Regions from separate parts of the Ensifer sp. SSB1 genome, predicted to be linked through region 3. Evidence: predicted binding sites of a transcription regulator. Region 3 holds the regulator's gene; each other region holds the start of a gene.
The links. The regulator LexA, encoded in region 3, represses DNA repair genes until DNA is damaged. The targets are predictions, from matches to a motif close to TGTTCNNNNTGTGTTCNG.
Positions count from the first base shown of each region.

Region 1 (7,533 bases), on a different contig from region 3:
AGACCCGTCCATCACAAGACTGATCAGCCCGTCCAAGCGTTTCGAGCAGCGGCTATGCCTGGGGGAGAACATAGTGTCGGAACCTCAAAACAAGAAAACATGGATCGATTGCCGCACTGGGGCGATCGCTATGCCGCCGCCTGCAGCCGCTCGCCGGCGATCCGATAGGAAATCGCTTCGGCAAGATGAATACGGCCGACCGTTGCGGCACCGTCGAGATCGGCGAGGGTGCGGGCGACCTTCAGCACACGATGGTAACCTCGGGCGGAGAATTTCATCTTTTCTGCCGCATCCCGCAGAAGCTGCAGCCCCGCCGCGTCGGGTGCTGCGATCTTCTCGATCAGCGAGGTCGACGCGCGGGCATTGCTGGTCAGGTCCGCGCGGCCGAGGACGGCAAAGCGGTCGATCTGCATGGCACGGGCGCGAGCGACACGACGCGCAACGACCTCACTGATTTCGGCCGCCGCCGGCTTCAGCAGATCGGCGGCGCTGACGGCCGGCACGTCGATGCGGATATCGATGCGGTCCATCAGCGGACCGGAGATACGCGCCTGATAGTCGGACATGCAGCGCGGCCCGCGGGCGCAGCTGCGGCCGGGCTCGCCGGCCATCCCGCAGCGGCAGGGATTCATGGCGGCAACGAGCTGGATCGCGGCGGGATAGCTCACCCGGTGATTGGCGCGGGCGATGATGCATTCGGCAGTCTCGAGCGGCTGGCGCAGCGCGTCGAGCACCTGCGGCGAGAATTCCGGAAACTCGTCGAGGAACAGCACGCCGTTATGGGCGAGCGAGGCCTCGCCGGGCTTGGCGCGCAAGCCACCACCGACCATGGCCGCCATGGTCGCGGAGTGGTGCGGCGTGCGGAACGGCCGCCGGTCCGACAGCTTGCCGCCCGGCAGTTGCCCGGCGATCGAATGGATCATCGAGACTTCGAGAAGCTCGGCCGGATTGAGCGGCGGCAGGATCGACGGCAGGCGGGCGGCGAGCATCGACTTGCCTGATCCGGGCGGGCCAACCATCAAGAGATTGTGGTTGCCGGCAGCGGCCACCTCAAGCGCGCGCTTGGCGCTCCCCTGGCCCTTGATATCGGCGAGGTCGGGCAGGTTAGATGCGCCCGAGCGGATTGCGGCCTCCGGCCGCGAAAGCACCTGCGTGCCGCGGAAATGGTTGGCGATGGCGATCAGGCTGCGCGGCGCCAGGATATCGATCTCGGCCCCGGCCCAGGCCGCCTCGGGTCCGCTTTCGGCCGGGCAGATCAGCCCTTTGCCGAGCGCATTGGCGCCGATTGCCGCAGGAAGCGCACCGGCAACTGCGGCAATGGTGCCATCGAGATTGAGTTCGCCGATCACAACGTATGGCGCCAGTGCATCGCCGGGGATGGCGCCGAGGGCTGCCATCAGCCCGAGTGCGATGGCGAGGTCGAAATGGCTGCCTTCCTTCGGCAGGTCGGCGGGCGCGAGATTGACGGTGACCCGCTTAGCCGGCAGGGCGAGACCGGAGGCATGCAACGCGGCCTGTACCCGCTCGCGGCTTTCGGCGACAGCCTTGTCCGGCAGGCCGACGATCTGCATGCCGACCTTGCCCGGCGCGACCATCACCTGCACGTCAACAGGCAGTCCCTCGATACCCTGAAATGCCACCGTGCTGACGCGCGCGACCATGCTTGCCCCCTCGCCCAGGCAGCCCGGCTATCGGGCGCCGCAACCGCCCAGGGTTGCAGACAGAAGCCTTGCACGGATCGCGCACAAAAACAAGAACAATAACAGAACATTTGAGAGGAGTGGACGCACCGGCAAGGGGCCGTTCCAGAAAACGGCCGCGGGCAAAGACCCGCGGCACGCTTGATCCACCGGAGGCAGATTACACGCTAGCGCCGATCAGGCGCGCTTGCGTTCGATCGCGTCCCAAAGCAGGCTGGAGACATCGGCGCCGCCGAACTTCTTGACTTCGCGGATGCCGGTCGGCGAGGTCACGTTGATCTCGGTCATGTAGTCGCCGATAACGTCGATGCCGACGAAGAGGAAGCCGCGCTCCTTGAGTGCCGGCGCAATGCGCGCGCAGATTTCCTTCTCGCGCGCCGTCAGTTCGGTCGGCTCCGGGCGGCCGCCGGCATGCATGTTGGAGCGGGCGTCATGGTCGGCCGGAACGCGGTTGATGGCGCCCACCGGCTCGCCATCGACGAGCAGGATGCGCTTGTCGCCCTTGCGCACCGCCGGCAGGTATTCCTGGGCAATGAAGGGCTCGCGGAACATCTGGCCGAACATTTCCAGAAGAGAAGAGAGGTTGCGATCGTCGCGCGTCGAATGGAAAACGCCGGCGCCGCCATTGCCGTAGAGCGGCTTCAGGATGATGTCGCCCATCTCCTGGCGGAAGCTGGCGATTTCGGCGGGGTCGCGGGTGATCAGCGTCTTCGGCATCAGGTCGGCAAACTCGGTGACGAAGATCTTTTCCGGCGAATTGCGCACCCAGGCCGGATCATTGACGACCAGCGTCTTCGGATGCAGGCGCTCGAGAAGATGCGTCGAGGTGATGTAGGCCATGTCGAAGGGCGGATCCTGGCGGAGCAGGATGACGTCCATCGTCGAAAGATCGACGCGCTCGGCTTCGCCAAGCGTGAAGTGATCGCCCTTGACGTCGCGCAGCGTCATCTGCTGCGCGCTCGCATAGACCTTGCCGTCTCGCAGCGACAGTTTCTCAGGCGTATAGTGGAAGAGACGATAGCCGCGCGACTGTGCCTCGAGGCTCATGGCGAAAGTGGAATCCCCCTCGATGTTGATGCCCGAGACATGGTCCATCTGGACCCCGACATTGACGATTTTCGCCATCTACCCATCCCTCATGGATCACGGACAGCCGTGATCGATTTCAAACTACCGGAACGGAAGAGGACGGAAAACCGCTGCCCTCTGCCGCACTGGCAAAGCCCTCGACATGTAGAATGCGGGCGCGCCTTAGGCAAGGAGAGGCGAGCCTATTCAAAGCCCTCAATGGCGCAGGTGATGAGATCGTGGTCCGAAAGCGGCCGGCCGGTTTCGTCGAGCGACGGGATGATGCGGGTCTCGCCAATTTTCAGACCGCGGGAAAGGAACCAGTCGAGCTTCATCGCCCGATCCGGCCAGCGGGTGATGAGGCTCGGACGCGTGGTCATGATGTCGAGCGAGCCGCCGTGGCGGGTAAAGCCGCGTGCGGCACTGACGGCAAAGAGGCCTTCGGCCTCGAAGTCGCCGCCGGCGTGGTTGCCGGTGTTCAGATCGCCGCCGATCAGCACCGGCAGGCCCGGGAAAGTCTCGTCGAGGGCATCGATCAATTCCTTGACCTGGCGCTCGCGATAGACGGCGGTCGTTGCGCTTTCGAGATGAGTGGAGACGGCGACGAAGGACCCCGCCTCGGTCTCGATGACGGCGCCGATCGCAAAGCGCTCGCCAAGGCGCGGCTGTTCGCTATCGGTGAACCAGAGGCGTTCGCCCCAGAGGCGCAGCAGGAACGGACGGCCGAGCGGCACCGATGCCATCAGCGCATTGCCGTGAAACCCTTTGGCGTTGAAATCATCCTCGCAGAACTCGCGCTCGGTGTCGGAGCCGAGGCCAAGCTCGATGAACTCGATGCCATAGGCATAGTGCATGCCGAGCGTTTCGGCGACTTCGGCGGTTGGGTGACGCTGGCCGGTGCGGGCCATACCGTTGTCCATTTCCGAAAGCAGGACGACCGGAGCATTCGTTGCGGCCAGATGCGCGGCACTTTCCGCCGGGAACAGGCAGCGTTCCAGGTTCCAGGCAGCAACGGTGAACGGAAAGGCGAGCGGCGTATCCGACGAAGGCGTGCCGCCGACCTCGATGCTGTTCATCTCCGGGCGTGCGCCCATGGCGGCGTCATGGGCCGCAATGGTGCGCACGATCGACGCAAATCCCTCGCGCAGTTCGAGCGAGGGAACGGCTAGCTGCTCTACGATTTCAAAGATCACGATGCGGTCTCCAGGCGAAGGGTCTGCGCCGAGGCTTCGCCCGCAAACGACGTGCCGCGCTCCAGCCGCTTGCCAGTCTCCGGCGAGAAGAAATGCAGGCGGTCGACGGCGATGGTTACAGCGAGATCGCCCGACAGCGGCGTTTCCGGCGACAGCGCGATGGTGAGGGCCTGGCCCTCGACGGTGCCATGCACGAGCCGCTGGGCGCCCAGCTCCTCGACATAGTCGACCTGGAACAGCATCGCGTCTTCGCCGACACCGGCAAGCCGGAGATCCTCGGCGCGCAGGCCAACGGTCACAGCGCCCTCCACCGGCGCGCGGCCGGCGAGGTCTATCCGGTAGAGGCCGATCTGCAGGCTGCCGCCTTCGATGTGTCCCTTGATCAGGTTCATCGCCGGCGAGCCGATAAAGCTCGCAACGAAGGTCGAGGCCGGACGGTGATAGACGTCCAGCGGCCGGCCGATCTGCTCGATGCGGCCGCCATTCAGGACTACCAGGCGGTCGGCAAGCGTCATCGCCTCGAGCTGGTCGTGGGTGACATAGAGCGAGGTCGTGCCGAGACGCTTCTGCAGGCGCTTGATCTCGCCGCGCATGGAGACGCGCAGCTTGGCATCGAGGTTGGAAAGCGGCTCGTCGAACAGGAAGGCCGCCGGCTTGCGCACGATGGCGCGGCCCATGGCGACACGCTGGCGCTGGCCGCCGGAGAGCGCGCGGGGTTTACGGGAAAGATAGGGCTCAATCTCCAGCATGCGTGCGGCATCGGCGACACGGGCGTCGATCTCGGCCTTCGGGGTCTTCCGGTTCTTCAGGCCGTAGGCGAGGTTGTCGTAAACAGTCATGTGCGGATAGAGCGCGTAGTTCTGGAAGACCATGGCGATATCGCGCTCGGCCGGATCGACGTCGTTGATCACGCGCGAGCCGATCGTGACCGTGCCCTTGGAGATCGTTTCAAGGCCAGCGACCATGCGCAGGAGCGTGGACTTGCCGCAGCCGGACGGGCCGACCAGCACGATGAATTCGCCGTCCTCGATGTCGATCGAGACGGATTTCACCGCCTCGACATTGCCGTGATAGATCTTCGAGACCTCGGCGATGGTAATGGCCGCCATGGCTGCCTCCGTAAATTTGGTGTCGTTTCAGAAGCGGGCGGGACCTTTTGTCCCGCCGCCGCTCCGCTTACTTGTCGCTTTCGGTCAGGCCCTTGATGAACCAGCGCTGGAAGATCACGACGATCATCACAGGCGGCAGCATGGCGAGGATCGCCAGCGCAAAGGCCTCGTTGTAGTCGGGGATGTTCGAGCCGACCCAGACGAGCAGGATCTGCTTGATGCCGCGCACCAGCGTGAAGAAGCCTTCGTCGGTGGTCATCAAAGTGGGCCAGAGATACTGGTTCCAGCCGTAGACGAACATGATGATGAAGATCGCCGCCATCATGGTGCGCGACAGGGGCACGAGCACGTCGACGAAGAACTTGAAGGGTCCGGCACCGTCGATGCGCGCCGCCTCCAGGAGCTCGTCCGGTACCGACTTGAAGAATTGCCGGAAGTAGAAGGTGCCGGTCGCCGACGCCAGGAGTGGTACGATCAAACCGGTATAGGTGTTCGTCAGCTTCAGCGTGTTCATCACTTCGTAGGACGGAAGGATGCGCACTTCGAGTGGCAGAAGCAGCGTGGTGAAGATCACCCAGAAGAAGAAGGTCGCGAGCGGAAAGCGGAAATAGACCAGTGCGTAGGCTGCCATCATCGACAGCACGATCTTGCCGACGGCAAAGCCCAGGCCGAGGATCATCGAGTTCAGCATCATGTTGAAGCCGGTGATCTTGCCGGTGAAGCCGCCCTCGCGTGTCAGGACCGTCTGGTAGGTCTCGACGAAATGGCCGCCCCAGGTGAGGCTGAGGCCGTTGCGATGGATATCGGCCGCCTCGTGCGTCGAGGTCATGAAGGCGACGACAACCGGCGCCACCATGATGAAGACGCCGAAGAGCAGAATGACGTGGTCGAAAATCTTGGTGCGATACATCGGCCCCACCTCAGTTGTAATGCACGCGCCGCTCGATGAAGCGGAACTGGAAGATGGTGAGCACGAAGACGATCAGCATCAGGATCACCGACTGGGCTGACGAGCCGCCGAGATCGTTGCCGCGGAAACCGTCCATGTAGACCTTGTAGACAAGGGTGATCGGATTGTTGGCGGCCTTGTCCTTCACCATCACGTCGATGACGCCGAAAGTGTCGAACAGCGCATAGGTGACGTTGATGATCAAAAGGAAGAAGGCGGTCGGCGCGAGCAGCGGCAGGATGACGGTCCAGAAGCGGCGGAAGCCGGAGCGGCAATCGATCGCCGCTGCCTCGCGCACCGAGACCGGAATGCCCTGAAGCCCTGAGAGGAAGAAGATGAAATTATAGGGGATCTGCTTCCACACCGAGACGACCACCATGGAAAACGCGGTGTCGAAGTAGTTCAGGCCAACCTTGATGTCCCAGCCGAACCAGCGGGCGAGCTCGACAATCGGGCCGATATGCTGATCGAAGAACATCATGCCGATGAGGCCGGCGACCGGCGGCGCGATGGCATAGACCCAGATGAGCAGCGTCTTGTAGGCCGCGTTGCCGCGGATGACGCCATCCGCCTTGACGGCCAGCAGCAGGCCGATCGACAGCGCGAAGAATGTCACCAGCGCCGTGAAGACGGCGGTAAAGCGGGCAATGCCGAGATATTCGCCCGACTTCAGCACGTCGGTATAGTTGGTCATGCCGACGAAGGTCGAGCCGAAGCCGAAGGGGTCCTCGAGATAGAAGGACGACTGGATCGCCTGGACCGACGGCCAGTAGAAGAAAATGAAGATGATCGCGAGCTGCGGCGCGAGGAAGAGGTAGGGCAGGAACGGCGAGGAGAACTGCACGCGCTTGGCAGCACTTTCCCCTTCGCCACTCGACTGGCCACCGAAAAACCGGAAGGCGCCGAAGCGACGCCTCCCGGTCCGGGTTCCGGTTCCTCCCCGCGCTGCGGGGAGGAGATCTGTCGCGGTCGACATGGAGATCAGCCGGCGGTCTTGGCGAAACGAGCGAGCAGCTCGTTGCCTTCCTTCTCAATCGTGTCGAAAGCGTCCTTGACGGTCGTTTCGCCCGAGAAGATGCGGCCGTATTCGCGTTCCATGATTTCTCGGATCTGCGGATAGAAGCCGAGGCGGTAGCCCTTCGACCAGTCGCCGGCCGGCAGCATGAGCTGCTTGATGCCGACTTCAGCGACCGGCTTCTCCTTGTAGTAGCCATCCTTCTGGGCGAGCTCGTAGGCTGCCTTGGTGATGGCAACGTAGCCGGTGGCCTTGTGGTAGAAGTACTGGATCTCGGGCGAGGTCAGGAACTGGAAGAAGTCGGCGACGCACTTGTTTTCTTCATCCGACTTGCCGGACATGGCAAAGAGGGCCGCACCACCAATGAAGGAGTTGGTACCCGCACCCTTGATCGAGCCCCAGTAGGGCAGGAAGGTTGCCGAGAACGGCATCTGGGCGGTCTTCTGCAGGCCGCCGAAGGAGCCCGACGAACCGATCCAGAAGGCGGCCTTGCCTTCTT
Region 1 covers NZ_JAEPRP010000011.1:25,749-33,281, reverse strand. The annotation lists gene I8N66_RS04675 (YifB family Mg chelatase-like AAA ATPase) at 129-1,661, opposite strand; gene gshB (glutathione synthase) at 1,878-2,825, opposite strand; gene I8N66_RS04665 (endonuclease/exonuclease/phosphatase family protein) at 2,972-3,961, opposite strand; gene I8N66_RS04660 (sn-glycerol-3-phosphate import ATP-binding protein UgpC) at 3,958-5,070, opposite strand; gene ugpE (sn-glycerol-3-phosphate ABC transporter permease UgpE) at 5,138-5,980, opposite strand; gene I8N66_RS04650 (ABC transporter permease subunit) at 5,991-6,995, opposite strand; gene I8N66_RS04645 (extracellular solute-binding protein) at 7,001-7,533, opposite strand, start outside.
Region 1: a site for LexA is predicted at 1,753-1,770, ahead of I8N66_RS04675 (YifB family Mg chelatase-like AAA ATPase). Genes of this name have one in related genera too.

Region 2 (7,533 bases), on a different contig from region 3:
GCGGTTGCCGAGGGCGACCGTCTGTCGGCGCGCGGGATCGAGGTTGGCCACATCTTCTACTTCGGCACCAAGTATTCCGAAGCCATGGGCGCCAAGGTGCTCGGCCCCGACGGCAAGGAGCATGCCGTGCACATGGGTTCCTACGGCATCGGCCCGACCCGCCTCGTGCCTGCGATCATCGAAGCCTCGCATGACGACAACGGCATCATCTGGCCGAAGTCGATCTCGCCGTTCGATGGCGTCATCATCAACATGAAGGCCGGCGATGTCGCTTGCGACGGCGCCTGCGAGACGCTCTACTCCGAACTCGGCAAGGCTGGATTCGATGCGTTGCTCGACGACACGGACGACCGCGCCGGTGCGAAATTCGCGACGGCGGACCTGATTGGGGTTCCGGTTCAGATCATCGTCGGTCCGCGTTCGATCGCCAACGGCGAGATCGAGGTCAAGGATCGCAAGACCGGCGAGCGCGAAACGATGACCGTCGAAGCTGCGATCAACAAGCTGACCGCAAAGAAGTGATGAGGCGAGGGAAGGCAGGATGACCGCCGTGGTGCAAGTTCAGGTGCAGGCCGCAGCGCGGCCTGAAAGGTCCTCCAGCCGTCCCTTTTCCGCCTTTGAGCGCATGGTCGCCTGGCGCTACCTGCGCTCCAGGCGCAAGGAAGCTTTCATCTCGGTGATCGCCGGCTTCTCCTTCATCGGCATCATGCTCGGCGTCGCGACGCTGATCATCGTCATGGCCGTGATGAACGGCTTCCGTACCGAGCTGATTTCCTGCATTCTCGGCATCAACGGGCACATGATCGTCCAGCCGATCGACGGCCCGCTCAACAACTACGCGGAGCTCGCGACCAAGTTCTCGGGCGTCAAGGGCGTCACCATGGCGATCCCGTTGGTCGAGGGCCAGGTTCTGGCCCAGGGCGTTGGCGACAGCTCGACCGGCGCGCTGGTGCGCGGCATCCGTGCCGACGATCTCGGCGAGATGAAGTCGGTCTCCGATCATATCCAGTCCGGTGACATGGTCGGCTTTGCCTCCGGTTCCGGCGTCGCGATCGGATCGCGCATGGCCGAGCAACTCGGCATCCGCGTTGGCGGCACGATCACGCTGACGTCCCCCAATGGCGACGTGACGCCGCTCGGCATGAACCCGCGCGTCAAGGCCTACACCGTCTCGGCGATCTACGAGATCGGCATGTCGGAATACGATTCGACGATCATCTTCATGCCGCTCGAGGAAGCGCAGCTCTTCTTCAATGCCGAGGGGCTCGCGCAGTCGATCGAGATCTTCGTCGAGCACCCTGACGTCGTCGACGAACTGCGCCAGCCGATCGAGGATGCGGCAGGGCGGCAGATCTTCATCACCGACTGGCGCGACCGCAACAAGACCTTCTTCTCGACGCTCGAGGTCCAGCGCAATGTGATGTTCATGATCCTGACGCTGATCGTACTGGTCGCGGCGCTGAACATCATTTCCGGCCTGATCATGCTGGTGAAGGACAAGGGCAGCGACATCGCCATCCTGAGGACGATGGGCGCAACCTCAGGCTCGGTGATGCGCATCTTTTTCATGACGGGTGCTGCGATCGGTGTCGCCGGAACGGTGGCAGGCGTGGCGCTCGGCGTCGTCGTCTGCCTCAACATCGAATCCATCCGCCAGTTCTTTTCCTGGATCTCCGGAACGACTCTTTTCAGCCCCGAGCTTTACTTCCTGAGCCAACTCCCGGCCGACATGAATGCGGATGAGACTGCTCTCGTCATCGTCATGGCGCTCACCCTTTCCTTCCTCGCCACGATCTTTCCGGCCTGGCGCGCCTCGCGCCTCGATCCGGTGCAGGCCCTGCGTTACGAATGACAAGGACATCAACTGAATGAATGCGCGCGTGGCACTGCAGCTTACCGGCGTTGAGCGACACTACGGAGAGGGCGAGACCTTTCTATCCATCCTCAAGGGTGCGGATTTCACGTTGAGAAGCGGCGAGACGGTTGCGCTGGTAGCACCCTCGGGAACCGGCAAGTCGACGCTTCTTCATGTCGCCGGGTTGCTGGAGCGCCCGGACGGTGGCGAGGTGCTGGTCAATGGCGTCTCCTGTGGCGGCCTCAACGACGATCGGCGCACGGCCATCCGCCGCAACGAGATCGGCTTCGTTTATCAGTTCCACCACTTGCTTCCCGAATTCACGGCGCTTGAGAACATCATGATGCCGCAGCTGATTGCCGGCTTGGCCAAGGCCGAGGCCGCCGATCGCGCAAGGGCGCTGCTCGACTACATGCGCATCGGCCACCGTGCCGATCACCGCCCGGCGGAACTCTCTGGCGGCGAGCAGCAGCGCGTTGCGATCGCGCGTGCCGTCGCCAATGCGCCGCTTGTGCTTCTTGCCGACGAGCCGACGGGCAATCTCGATCCGGAAACCGCCGGCTACGTCTTCGAAGCGCTGGAAGCACTGGCGCGCCAGTCGGGCCTCGCGGCGTTGATCGCCACGCACAATCATGAACTCGCCGGGCTGATGGATCGGCGTGTGACGATCGAGGACGGCAAGGTCGTAGAGATGAAGTGATGATGCGGCCGCGGGCGTGATGACCACTCGGCGCCGCTATGTCAGCCTGCCTTTCGGTCTCTCGCCCTGAACCCTAGCCGTCCTTGATGACCGTCGAAGCTGCGATCAACAAGCTGACCGCAAGGAAGTGATGAGGCGAGGGAAGGCAGGATGACCGCCGTGGTGCAAGTTCAGGTGCAGGCCGCAGCGCGGCCTGAAAGGTCCTCCAGCCGTCCCTTTTCCGCCTTTGAGCGCATGGTCGCCTGGCGCTACCTGCGCTCCAGGCGCAAGGAAGCTTTCATCTCGGTGATCGCCGGCTTCTCCTTCATCGGCATCATGCTCGGCGTCGCGACGCTGATCATCGTCATGGCCGTGATGAACGGCTTCCGTACCGAGCTGATTTCCTGCATTCTCGGCATCAACGGGCACATGATCGTCCAGCCGATCGACGGCCCGCTCAACAACTACGCGGAGCTCGCGACCAAGTTCTCGGGCGTCAAGGGCGTCACCATGGCGATCCCGTTGGTCGAGGGCCAGGTTCTGGCCCAGGGCGTTGGCGACAGCTCGACCGGCGCGCTGGTGCGCGGCATCCGTGCCGACGATCTCGGCGAGATGAAGTCGGTCTCCGATCATATCCAGTCCGGTGACATGGTCGGCTTTGCCTCCGGTTCCGGCGTCGCGATCGGATCGCGCATGGCCGAGCAACTCGGCATCCGCGTTGGCGGCACGATCACGCTGACGTCCCCCAATGGCGACGTGACGCCGCTCGGCATGAACCCGCGCGTCAAGGCCTACACCGTCTCGGCGATCTACGAGATCGGCATGTCGGAATACGATTCGACGATCATCTTCATGCCGCTCGAGGAAGCGCAGCTCTTCTTCAATGCCGAGGGGCTCGCGCAGTCGATCGAGATCTTCGTCGAGCACCCTGACGTCGTCGACGAACTGCGCCAGCCGATCGAGGATGCGGCAGGGCGGCAGATCTTCATCACCGACTGGCGCGACCGCAACAAGACCTTCTTCTCGACGCTCGAGGTCCAGCGCAATGTGATGTTCATGATCCTGACGCTGATCGTACTGGTCGCGGCGCTGAACATCATTTCCGGCCTGATCATGCTGGTGAAGGACAAGGGCAGCGACATCGCCATCCTGAGGACGATGGGCGCAACCTCAGGCTCGGTGATGCGCATCTTTTTCATGACGGGTGCTGCGATCGGTGTCGCCGGAACGGTGGCAGGCGTGGCGCTCGGCGTCGTCGTCTGCCTCAACATCGAATCCATCCGCCAGTTCTTTTCCTGGATCTCCGGAACGACTCTTTTCAGCCCCGAGCTTTACTTCCTGAGCCAACTCCCGGCCGACATGAATGCGGATGAGACTGCTCTCGTCATCGTCATGGCGCTCACCCTTTCCTTCCTCGCCACGATCTTTCCGGCCTGGCGCGCCTCGCGCCTCGATCCGGTGCAAGCTCTGCGTTACGATTGACGAGGATGTCTCTTAAAGAAAGCGCGTAGGGCCTTAGCGATTACGTTGTCGCGGGCCATCCTCGCCGCTTGGCGCCTAAAGCGCGTCGCGACCTTTCAGATTTGCTGGTCACGCTCCAGGTTTTCGCTATCTCGCATGTCTTTATCGCAAAACCGCTGCGCACTTTTGCGCCACATGCTTTAGGTGTTGCCCTCAACACTTGATCAGGCCGCCGCGATAGTCGAGTTCGTAGGCTTCCTCGCCGTCGACGAAGATGACCTCGTGACCGGAAAAATGTTCCGTGTCACCGCAACTGCTGTCGATGTAGTAGCCGTGGGCATGGCGAAACTGCATGCCGCCGAGAAAGTGCCGCTTCTCCCGATACATCGCCTGCAGGGCAGCCTTGATCACCTGTCCCGCCTTTGCCCCGTCGATGAGCTCAGGGCGGATGATGCGACCGAAATAGTTCATTGCCCAGTAAGGCTCCTCCCCCCGCCATACGGTTTCCTGTCCGGCAAAGTCGGTCCCACCGAAGTAGCTGTCGAGATAGCGCCAGCGATCCCGCTCATAACCGATGTCTTGGGAGCCCGGGCGCGACGACGGTCGCGGCGTGCCGCCACCCACATAGGCCCGTGATTTTGCCTCGACGATGAAGTCCGTGAGTTGTTCGAGCGCCGTCATGATTGTTCCTCGTATGTTCTTTGGTGAAGATGCCCGGATCCGCGAAAGTTGTAAAGAACAAATAGGGAACAATCTCCCGACTATTGAATGCCGCAAGCCTTCTGGCCGCGGTCGTCGTTCCAGTCCTTGAGAAGGACGAGTTCGCCTTTGACGGAAACGGCCTTGTCCTTCGCTTTGCCTTTGCCGGTCAGGACATTGAGGTCGCATTGCGAAGTGTTGTCGGGATCGAGGGTATCATAGGATGAGTAGGTGTAGCCGGCGACCACGAACTCGAAATTGCGGTAGGCGACCGTCAGTTTCTGTTCCCAGCGGTCGCGCCCGATGGCGTCGTTGTGGCTGGTGACAACCAGCGAGCCATTCGGCAGTGCCTCGATCGAAGGCGCCTGTCCCGAAAGATCGAACTGCCCCCAGACCTTGTTCGGGATCGCTGACTTCAGCGCCAGCGCGCGATTGTCGCCTGCGAAGTAGATATAGATGCCGTTGTCGTCGTCGCTGCCCTCGGCGGACCGTACGATCAGCGCGAGGTCCGTATCCCCGTCCTTGTCCCAGTCGCCGGTTGCGGCGGAGACAATGCGTGCGGGATCGATCGTTTCCGTCGCCGAGGCGACACTGGGAAGCAGCATAAGTAACGGCAGAATCAGGCGTGCAGACATGTTGGAGCGCTCCGCTTGGTTGTTCCTCTCAATATGCGCGCATGGCCCTTTCCTCAAGCGGCTACCCGGCTATTAACCGGCATTCGCCGGCCGTGTTAACCATCGTGAACAGAACGCCTGTGTATCGCTTGACGAGTGAACAAAAATGGAACAAAGTAAAAACATAACGGAAAAGGAGCCATGTTATGACTGATTTTGTTCGTGACCTCTCCGCCTTCGCTTCGATGAGCCTGTTCATCGCAAGCATCTCTTTCATCGCACTCGGCCTCTGAGGAGCGCCGATACTATCTCTCACGCGCCTCCCGAATTTCGCCCCCTGGATTGAATAAGGGGGACGACGTGTCAGGTGAAACTGGACATGTCGGATGATAAACGGGATATCCTGCCGTCCAGACAGGAATCAGGGTGCGAATAATGGCAGATGACGGCAAAGCAGCATCGAGCGAAGCGCTTGGTACGGACCCGCAGTTTGTGCATCTGCGTGTCCACTCGGCTTTCTCCCTGCTCGAAGGTGCGCTGCCGCTGAAGAAGGTCATCGGCAAGGCGGTTGCCGATAATCAGCCGGCGATCGGGATCGCCGATACCAACAATCTCTTTGCCGCGCTCGAGTTTTCCCAGAAGGCAGCCGACGACGGACTGCAGCCGATCACCGGCTGTCAGCTTTCCATCGACATGGAAGAAGAGCTGGATGGTGAACGGCGTGGCCACGCGCACCAGCTCGCAAAGCTCCCAGCAATCGTCCTGATCGCCGCAACCGATGACGGCTACACGCGGCTCGTTGACTTGGTGAGCCGAGCCTATCTCAGCGGCGAGGGCAGCCAGGCGACCCGTATCACGCGCTCGTGGCTTGCCGAATGTGGTACGGAGGGGCTGATTGCGCTGACGGGTGCATCAGGCGGTCCGGTGGATCTGGCCCTGAAGGCAGGCGCGACGGCACTGGCGGAAGCGCGTCTTGAAGCCCTGCACGATCTCTTTGGCGATCGCCTCTATATCGAGCTGCAGCGGCACGGAGGCTACGACAGGCGCCATGAGAGCCGGATGATCGACCTTGCCTACAAGTTCGACATTCCGCTGGTTGCCACCAACGAGGCCTTCTTCCCGTCGCCGTCCGACTACGATGCGCATGATGCCCTGATGGCGGTCGCGCACAATGCGATGGTTTCGGATGACAGCCGTTTCCGCCTGACACCGGATCACTATCTCAAGAGCCGCAAGGAAATGGCGGCGCTGTTTGCCGATCTGCCCGAGGCGCTGGAAAACACCGTCGAAATCGCACGGCGCTGCTCCTTCATGTTGAAGACCCGTGGGCCGATCCTGCCGCGCTTTACCGGCGCCACGGCCGATCCGCAGGAGGCCGAGCGCGCCGAGGCGGACGAACTGCGTCGCCAGGCGGAGGAGGGGCTCGAAGAACGTCTGGCCAGGCTCGGCATGGCGCCCGGCTACAGCGAAGAGGAGTATCGCGAACGTCTGGCCTTCGAGCTCAGCGTTATCGAGCGCATGAAGTTCCCCGGCTACTTCCTGATCGTGGCCGACTTCATCAAATGGGCGAAGCAGCACGATATCCCCGTCGGACCGGGCCGCGGTTCGGGTGCAGGATCGCTGGTCGCCTATGCGCTGACGATCACCGACGTCGATCCTATGCGCTTCTCGCTGCTGTTCGAACGCTTCCTCAATCCTGAGCGCGTCTCGATGCCCGACTTCGACATCGACTTCTGCCAGGACCGGCGCGAAGAAGTGATCCGCTATGTGCAGCGCAAATATGGCCGCGAGCAGGTAGCGCAGATCATCACCTTCGGTTCGCTGCAGGCGCGCGCCGCACTGCGCGACGTTGGCCGCGTGCTCGAGATGCCTTACGGTCAGGTCGACAAGATCTGCAAGCTGGTGCCGAACAATCCCGCCAACCCGACACCGCTCTCCAAGGCGATCGAGGAAGAGCCGCGCCTGCAGGAGGAAGCCGAGAAGGAACCGGTCGTCGCCCGGCTTCTCGATATCGCCCAGAAGATCGAGGGTCTGTACCGTCACGCCTCGACCCACGCCGCCGGCATCGTGATCGGCGACCGTCCGCTGTCGCAGCTCGTGCCGATGTATCGAGACCCGCGCTCCGACATGCCGGTCACCCAGTTCAACATGAAGTGGGTGGAGCAGGCGGGTCTCGTCAAGTTCGACTTCCTCGGCCTGAAGACGCTGACCGTGTTGAAGGTCGC
Region 2 covers NZ_JAEPRP010000042.1:26,734-34,266, forward strand. The annotation lists gene proS (proline--tRNA ligase) at 1-522, shown strand, start outside; gene I8N66_RS13060 (lipoprotein-releasing ABC transporter permease subunit) at 542-1,852, shown strand; gene I8N66_RS13065 (ABC transporter ATP-binding protein) at 1,869-2,555, shown strand; gene I8N66_RS13070 (lipoprotein-releasing ABC transporter permease subunit) at 2,706-4,016, shown strand; gene I8N66_RS13075 (DUF5680 domain-containing protein) at 4,209-4,676, opposite strand; gene I8N66_RS13080 (hypothetical protein) at 4,757-5,329, opposite strand; gene dnaE (DNA polymerase III subunit alpha) at 5,744-7,533, shown strand, end outside.
Region 2: a site for LexA is predicted at 5,465-5,482, ahead of dnaE (DNA polymerase III subunit alpha). Genes of this name have one in related genera too.

Region 3 (7,533 bases):
GAGACAATGCGGCGCGATCACAACAGGGATTTGTGCACTCCAACAGGGAGGACATTGACTGGCACAACCGATGCGAATGCGGGTCGGCCGATCGCACCAGGATCAAGGGCCTTGCCGCCGCGCACCTCTGGCGCAAAACGGTCACAGCCTGAACTCAAAGACCTGTTGAACACATGAGAGTGATCGCCAAGTTTGCTGGACTTCGGAACGAAAGCGCGGTTCACATCGTTAACCGCCCCGTAGTCCCACCCTTGCCTCAAAGTGGACGATCACCGTGCTTGCCGCCCTGCTTCTCGCTTCGATAGTCGCATCGCCTAACATGCCTGACGTCAAGCTCAGTGCCGCCACGGTCGATGAACTGCAGACGGACTTCGAAAGCGCCGTACCCTGCCACCAGATTGATGGACGCAACGTGTGGAAGGGCGCCATTGCGTTCTACATCCAGTCGTTCGTCTATGACGGCGACACGCCCGTGGCAACCGATGCGGCGGACGCGGTGCTTCCCGAAGACAACAGCGCCGAGACGGTGAAGGAATTCGAAGACGCCTGCGCCGCCACGCAGCCGGCCTGACCCTCGCCATCAGAACGCTCGCGATTCGCTCGACGCAGTCCAATACGGTCGTTTCCAACCAAACAATCATCACCAAAACCCGCTTTGCTCCCGTAAAAGTGACCAACCGGCACGCGCAGTCGCGCCAATTGACTGAATTCACGGAATTTTAGGCACTTGCAGAACACATATGGAACAGATAGTGTCTGTTCTTGATTTGTTTCACGCCTTCTGGAGCGACGTGCCATGCTGACCCGCAAGCAACAGGAATTGCTTCTGTTCATTCACGAACGCATGAAGGAGTCGGGCGTCCCGCCATCATTCGATGAAATGAAGGATGCGCTCGACCTGGCGTCGAAGTCCGGCATCCACCGTCTGATTACCGCGCTCGAAGAACGCGGGTTCATTCGCCGTCTTCCGAACCGGGCCCGCGCGCTCGAGGTCATCAAGCTTCCGGAATCCTACGCGTCCAGCCAGCAGCAGCCGCGTCGCGGCTTCTCGCCGAGCGTGATCGAGGGAAGCCTCGGCAAGCCGCCGGCGGCAGCCCCTGCCGCACCACCGAAGCCGGCGCCAGTGGCCGAAAACACATCGGTTTCCGTGCCGGTCATGGGCCGCATCGCTGCCGGTGTGCCGATCTCGGCGATCCAGAACAACACGCACGACATCACCGTTCCACTCGATATGATCGGGAACGGCGAACACTACGCCCTCGAAGTCAAGGGCGACTCGATGATCGAAGCCGGCATCTTCGACGGCGACACCGTGATCATCCGAAATGGCAATACAGCCAACCCCGGCGATATCATCGTGGCGCTCGTGGATGACGAGGAAGCGACGCTGAAGCGTTTCCGTCGCAAGGGCGCGTCGATCGCGCTCGAAGCCGCAAACCCTGCCTACGAGACCCGGATCTTCGGGCCTGATCGTGTGAAGATCCAGGGCAAGCTCGTTGGGCTGATCCGCCGCTACCATTGACCTCCAGAAAAAATCGGCGCTCTGAAGAGCCTCGCTGCCGCTTGGGGTAGCGAGGCTCTTCTTGTTTATCCGATAACGCGCCGCTTACTCGTGGATCGTGTATTCACCGAGTTCGCAAAGGTCCTGCGTATCTTCGGTCGTATCGAGGCCCGAGTCCTCTTCGAATTCGAAGCGCATGTCGTACTTGCAGACATCCCGACCGTCAGCGATGGTGATCTCCATGTTCTCGCCGGGGTTCAGAACCTGCCGGCCGAATACATCGTCTTCCCACTCGTTGACGCCCACCGGCGACGTGTAGAAGTTAGTCAGAACTGCATTTGTGTTGTTCTTCAGCTTGAAAACTAGGTCCTCTGCCCGCGCCTCGAATGTGGTCGCAGCAAAGAGGGCCAAGGCCGTCAGGACAAGTTTCGTTTTCATATAAGCCATTGCCTCCGCTTGATGATGACGGACGCTACCGATGCGGCTGATGTCAGCGGAGTCATCGTTCCCCCTCTGCCGATTTCACCGAAGCGATAAGATCCGCAGGGGATTTAGAAGACGTGGCTTGTGCGGGCGTGTGGCACGCCTGAGCGAAAGCTCCCAGGTGTCTCAACCCGGAGTAAGCTGAGGAAGGCAATCGTTCCGACCTCCTCTTGAAGCATTGCTGCACGCTGGGCAGGAGCAATCGACATTGCCAGACGTTCTGCCTGTGGAAAGCGCCCGAACCGCAAATTCGCTTTGTGCTTTTTCCGAAAATGCCTCTTGCGGATTTTCTGCAATCATTCTAAATCCCCGCCAACGCTCGGTTATCCGAGCCGTGAGGCCTCGTGGCGGAGTGGTGACGCAGAGGACTGCAAATCCTTGTACCCCGGTTCAATTCCGGGCGAGGCCTCCAAATATATTCACCAATATAATCAATATGTTGCAGTCGTCGCGAAGCGGAAAAACACCGCTTCCGCGTAACGCGATGTTGCTACGAGATTCCCTTGCTTTCCCTGCACTTCCACGCGGCGACGGCGGATCCATACGACATGAAATGCGACATGTTCACAGCGAATCCTGAGCCAGAAACCCGCTCACCAGCTGCAGGTGCTTGAACCCCGCTTCTCCTTCGCGCCGCCTACGAACACGTCGCAGGTCACCGTCTCTGCGGAAGGCTGTCATAGCGCCCTCCGGGCCGCCCTGTGAGCGTCCATGAGGGTCGCGACGGGATCGGTCGCTGCCACTTCATCGCCTTCTGCAAGAAGCGCTCGTCCCTCGCATCGATCTCGGCGAGCGCGATTCTGACGACAATCTCGCCGATCTTTTCGAGGCTCAGCACGTACTCCCGATGCTGTCTGCCGCCCCTAAAGAGGCGCGGCCCCTTGTCGAACTTGGACGTGGCGCGGAAAGAGCTCCCACACACCAAACCCTTCAAAGAACGCATAAATCCGTCGACGACGTATTTCGACATCGTGGCCAACAAAACATAGTCGTGCTGCGGCGGCCACAACATGGCGTCGACCTTCCGAATTAAGCAACTTCTAAAGTTACGCTTGAAGCCGCTCGCAACCGTGGCATTCTTACCGGCGATCGAGGGGGAGGTATTTTGGATGCTGAAGGGTAGAACGTTGCTCTTCGCCGACATCATCGGCAGATTCGGTATCTGCGCGTATTTCGCAATCGCGATGTTGCGGCGCATCGTTCACGCCGCGCAAATCGTGGTGAAAGACGAATGGCAGTCGGCTGACGTCTTGGCGTTGACTTCAACCGCCGCCACCGTCCTATTCCTCGGAATGGTCTGCGTGGTAGCCATTACGCGCTTGCCCCCGATCAAAGCAGCCACTGGCTTCGAGCCCTATTTGACCGCGATGGCAGGAACATTTCTTCTCGGGCTGATCGCATACTTGCCCGAGCCCGCCGATACAGGCTTGGCGCTTCAAATGGCCGGCACGGCTATGATCGTGGTCGGGATGGTTTCGTCAGCCTTCGTTCTTTTCTGGCTCGGTCGCGCCTTCAGCATCATGCCGGAGGCCCGGACCTTGATAACGGGCGGCCCCTACTCGGTTGTTCGCCACCCGCTCTATCTAACGGAAGAGATCGCCATCATCGGCTTGATCGTCCTCAATCTTTCTGTCTGGTCGGTACTTCTTGGGGGTGTCCAGTGGCTGCTGCAAATTCGCAGAATGATCAACGAGGAACGAGTATTGCAGACCGCGTTCCCCAGTTATGGCGCCTATGCACTCGACGTCCCGCGCATTCTTCCGTTCATGAACGCGGGTAAGCTGCGATCAGCACAGTGAAGCCAAGGTGGGATTTGCTCGTACTGATACCGGATGAACACGACGCCGGAGCCGTTGCCGCCATAACCGGTTGAGGGGGCGGATCGGCGAGACATGCGGGATCCAGTCAGAAGGCCATCAGCACACCACCACCGCGTGAGCTGCGGCCTCCGAAAAATCACCACATTGGTCAAGCGTGCTGCGGCAATGTCTTCCTTCGAAGGCATTGCGGTTCTGTAAATATCGGCCTCAGCACCAGGGCGTCGTGTGTCCCGTCCACGGCCGCACCAGTCCCTCGTTTACGAGGACGCGTCCGATGGATTGATCGCCGCGAGTGACCAGCCGCAGCTTTTCACCGGCCTTGGCGTCCTGACGACTGTTCGCCGTTTCCAGCCTGAAGTCACCTGCGTTCAGCAGTTCGCGCAGGCGCTGCTTGGCGTAAAAGCCGCGCGAACGTTCCTTGTCGCAGCTTGCCTGGCGAATACGCGGTGCATCGACGTCCGCCACGCGGATCGTGTCTCCGTGGTAGAGGAAAGTGGCGCCGTCGATCACGCAGTTGTCGTTGCGAATCCCACAGAAATAAAACTGATCCGTGCGGATCGATGCCGTTTTGACTTCCTCATTCGGCCGCACCGCGGGTGTCGGCGCGTTCGCGCCGACGTCCACCGACGGCACGGGAGCTGCAAGCGCAACTCTTGTCACGGGGGTTGGCTTTTGCTTCTCCGCTTGCTGCGCGGGACGCCCGTCCGCTTTCTGGGCGACACGTGCGGGCTTCGGCTTCGAATCATGACGGGACGTGAACGCCACCACATCCGATACCACCGGCCAGTGCTTCAGTTCGGCGCGATGATCATAGGCGACTACGCCACCGACGATAACCGCGGCGGCCAGATACCACGGCGCCATACCGCCTTGCTTGCCCTTGCTCCGGCCGGAATTCCTGCTTCGACGTTTCGTAGTGGCTTTGGCCATGCGTCCTCATCCTGATTCGCGACCGCATTATGCGTTTGATGCGTTGCCGAAAAGTTTTCGGCAGCCCCTCAATAGCCAGATGCAGGCTCGGAAAGAATCAAGTGGCAGGAGAATCGAACTAGACAGGTCGGTGCGGTTCGGCGTTGACGAAGACGGCCACCGAGAGACGGACGCGACGAATTTTGGCTCACGACCCCTTCGACGAGTTTGCCCGCCCGCGCCAACGCGCCCACCAGACTGCCAGACGGCGGCGGCGGCGGCGGACGGATGGGAGATCGTGCGAAAGAACGATGAGGCCCAGCGGTATCATCCAGAAGCCGAGCACCGGCAGAAAGCCGAGAAAGCCGCAGAACACCAGGAGTGAGCCCAACAGGATACGCAGCAGTGGCGATTCCGGCAGCGTGATGCGCCATTTGCCGAGCACGATCTGTCGTGTCTGCGGATCGATCCCGAAATGCATCTGCTTCCTGTTTTTGTTCATCATTCCCTATCCGGCGTCTTTTCCCACAATTGGGGACTTCTCCACAGCCTCGCAACCGAACTTGTCACTTTTTTTGAAAAAACCGCTTGGCAAATCAGAAAAGCATGCGTATTAGCAGCCTCACTTCTGAAGCGCACAGCAAACAGCGGCGCGGATGATCCCTGGTAGCTCAGCGGTAGAGCATTCGACTGTTAATCGACAGGTCGCCGGTTCGAATCCGGCCCGGGGAGCCACTTTCTAAAAGAGCCATTTGCAGAGATGCAGATGGCTCTTTTTCATTTTGCACCTATGTTCCCCGGGTGAGCAATCCCAAACCTCGACGGTATTCATGACAAAGGCGGCGCCCATCATCGTCTGGTTCCGCAAGGACCTGCGCCTTGCCGACAACCGGGCCCTTGCGGCTGCAGCGGCTGACGGCCCCGTCGTTCCGCTCTATATCCGGGAGCCGACCGAAAGCGGCAACGGTCCGCTGGGGGCTGCGCAGCAATGGTGGCTGCATCATTCGCTCGAGGCGCTGAGGGCTCGCCTCGCCCAGTTCGGCTCGCAACTCATTTTGCGCTCCGGCGACCCGCTGGACGTGCTCACCGACGTGGCGCGTAAATCAGGAGCGCAGCGCGTTCATTGGAATCGCCGCTACGATCCCTCTGGCATCGCCACCGATACCGCCGTGAAGAAGGCGCTCGCAGCTCAGGGGATCGCCGCCGAGAGTTTTGCCGGGCAGTTGCTGCATGAACCCATGCGCCTGCTGACGACGGCCGGCGGCCCCTATCGCGTGTTCACGCCCTTCTGGCGCGCCCTCGATTCGAAGTTTGAACCGGCTCCACCGATCGACGAACCGCAACAAATCGCGTCACCGGAAACCTGGCCGTCGTCCGAGCCGCTTGACCAATGGTCGCTTCTGCCAGCGAAACCGAACTGGGCAGCCACGTTCAGCGAAATATGGACGCCGGGAGAAAAAGGCGCGGCAGCTCGCCTCGACGAATTTATCGACGAGAAGCTGGAAGATTACAAAGTTCGCCGGGACCTTCCTGACGCTGACGGCACATCCCTGCTCTCTCCCCACCTTGCCCTTGGGGAAATCTCACCGGCGCAGATCTGGCACGCGACGCAAGGGTTGCAGACCGAAGCCGGTGAAGGTGTCGCCACCTTCCGAAAGGAGGTCGCCTGGCGCGAGTTCTCCTACCATCTGCTGTTTCACTATCCCGAACTCCCCCGCTGCAACCTCGATCGCCGATTCGATCTTTTCCGATGGCTTGACCACGAAGGCGACTTTTCCCGCTGGTCCAAGGGCCTGACCGGATTTCCGATCGTCGACGCCGGCATGCGCCAGCTCTGGCGGCATGGCTATATGCACAACCGCGTGCGGATGATCGCCGCCTCCTTCCTCATCAAGGACCTGCTGATCGACTGGCGGAGGGGTGAAGCCTGGTTTCGCGACACGCTGGTCGATGCGGATCCGGCCAACAATGCGGCAAGCTGGCAATGGGTCGCGGGATCGGGCGCCGATGCGGCGCCGTTCTTCCGAATTTTCAATCCGGTTCTCCAGGGCGAGAAATTCGACCCGGACGGCGCCTACGTAAAGCGCTTCGTGCCGGAACTCGAACGTCTGGAGCCGCGCTACATCCATCGCCCCTTTGCTGCTCCGGCCGCACTCCTCGCAGGTGCCGGCATCGAACTCGGCGCGACCTATCCAAGGCCAATCGTTGACCATGCCATGGCCCGGGATCGAGCGCTCGCAGCGTTCCGCGAGATCACAAGCGCGCCGAGAGAACCGTAGCGAATACAGGCCCCCGGTAGAATTCCACGGTTGGCGTCTCAGGCGAATGCCGCTACGCTCACCCTACGGATGCAACAGCTGAGGGGGTGGTGTATGCGTGAGCTGGAAGCAAGTCTCGCCGCGTTCAACGGCGCACAGGAGCTTTCTGCCGAGAATCTCTCGATGGTCCTCAGGGACTTCCCATTGAAGGCACGGATGGTGCTCGGCGCGCTCGTGCATCTTCAGGCCGGGGTCTTGATGCTCACGGCTCCGGATGGCCGCAAACTGGTGATCAGGGGCAAGCGAGCAGGCCCGAGCGCGATCCTCACCCTGAACAACTGGAAACTGCCGCAACGCGCCGTGACAGGCGGCACCATCGGCGCTGCCGAGAGCTATATCGACGGCGACTGGGACAGTCCCGATGTGGGCGCCTTTCTCGAACTCTTCCTCATCAATGCCGAGATCGGCAAGCATTTCCCGAACCGGGCGCGCGGCCTGCTTCAGCTGATCGAAAAGTTCCTGCATTGGCGCAATGCCAACACGAAGTCCGGCGCGCGTCGCA
Region 3 covers NZ_JAEPRP010000040.1:21,208-28,740, forward strand. The annotation lists gene I8N66_RS12545 (hypothetical protein) at 320-571, shown strand; gene lexA (transcriptional repressor LexA) at 797-1,522, shown strand; gene I8N66_RS12555 (hypothetical protein) at 1,607-1,939, opposite strand; tRNA gene I8N66_RS12560 (tRNA-Cys) at 2,323-2,396, shown strand; gene I8N66_RS12565 (hypothetical protein) at 2,640-2,996, opposite strand; gene I8N66_RS12570 (isoprenylcysteine carboxylmethyltransferase family protein) at 2,995-3,783, shown strand; gene I8N66_RS12575 (thermonuclease family protein) at 4,012-4,734, opposite strand; gene I8N66_RS12580 (hypothetical protein) at 4,922-5,215, opposite strand; tRNA gene I8N66_RS12585 (tRNA-Asn) at 5,374-5,448, shown strand; gene I8N66_RS12590 (deoxyribodipyrimidine photo-lyase) at 5,544-6,992, shown strand; gene I8N66_RS12595 (cyclopropane-fatty-acyl-phospholipid synthase family protein) at 7,086-7,533, shown strand, end outside.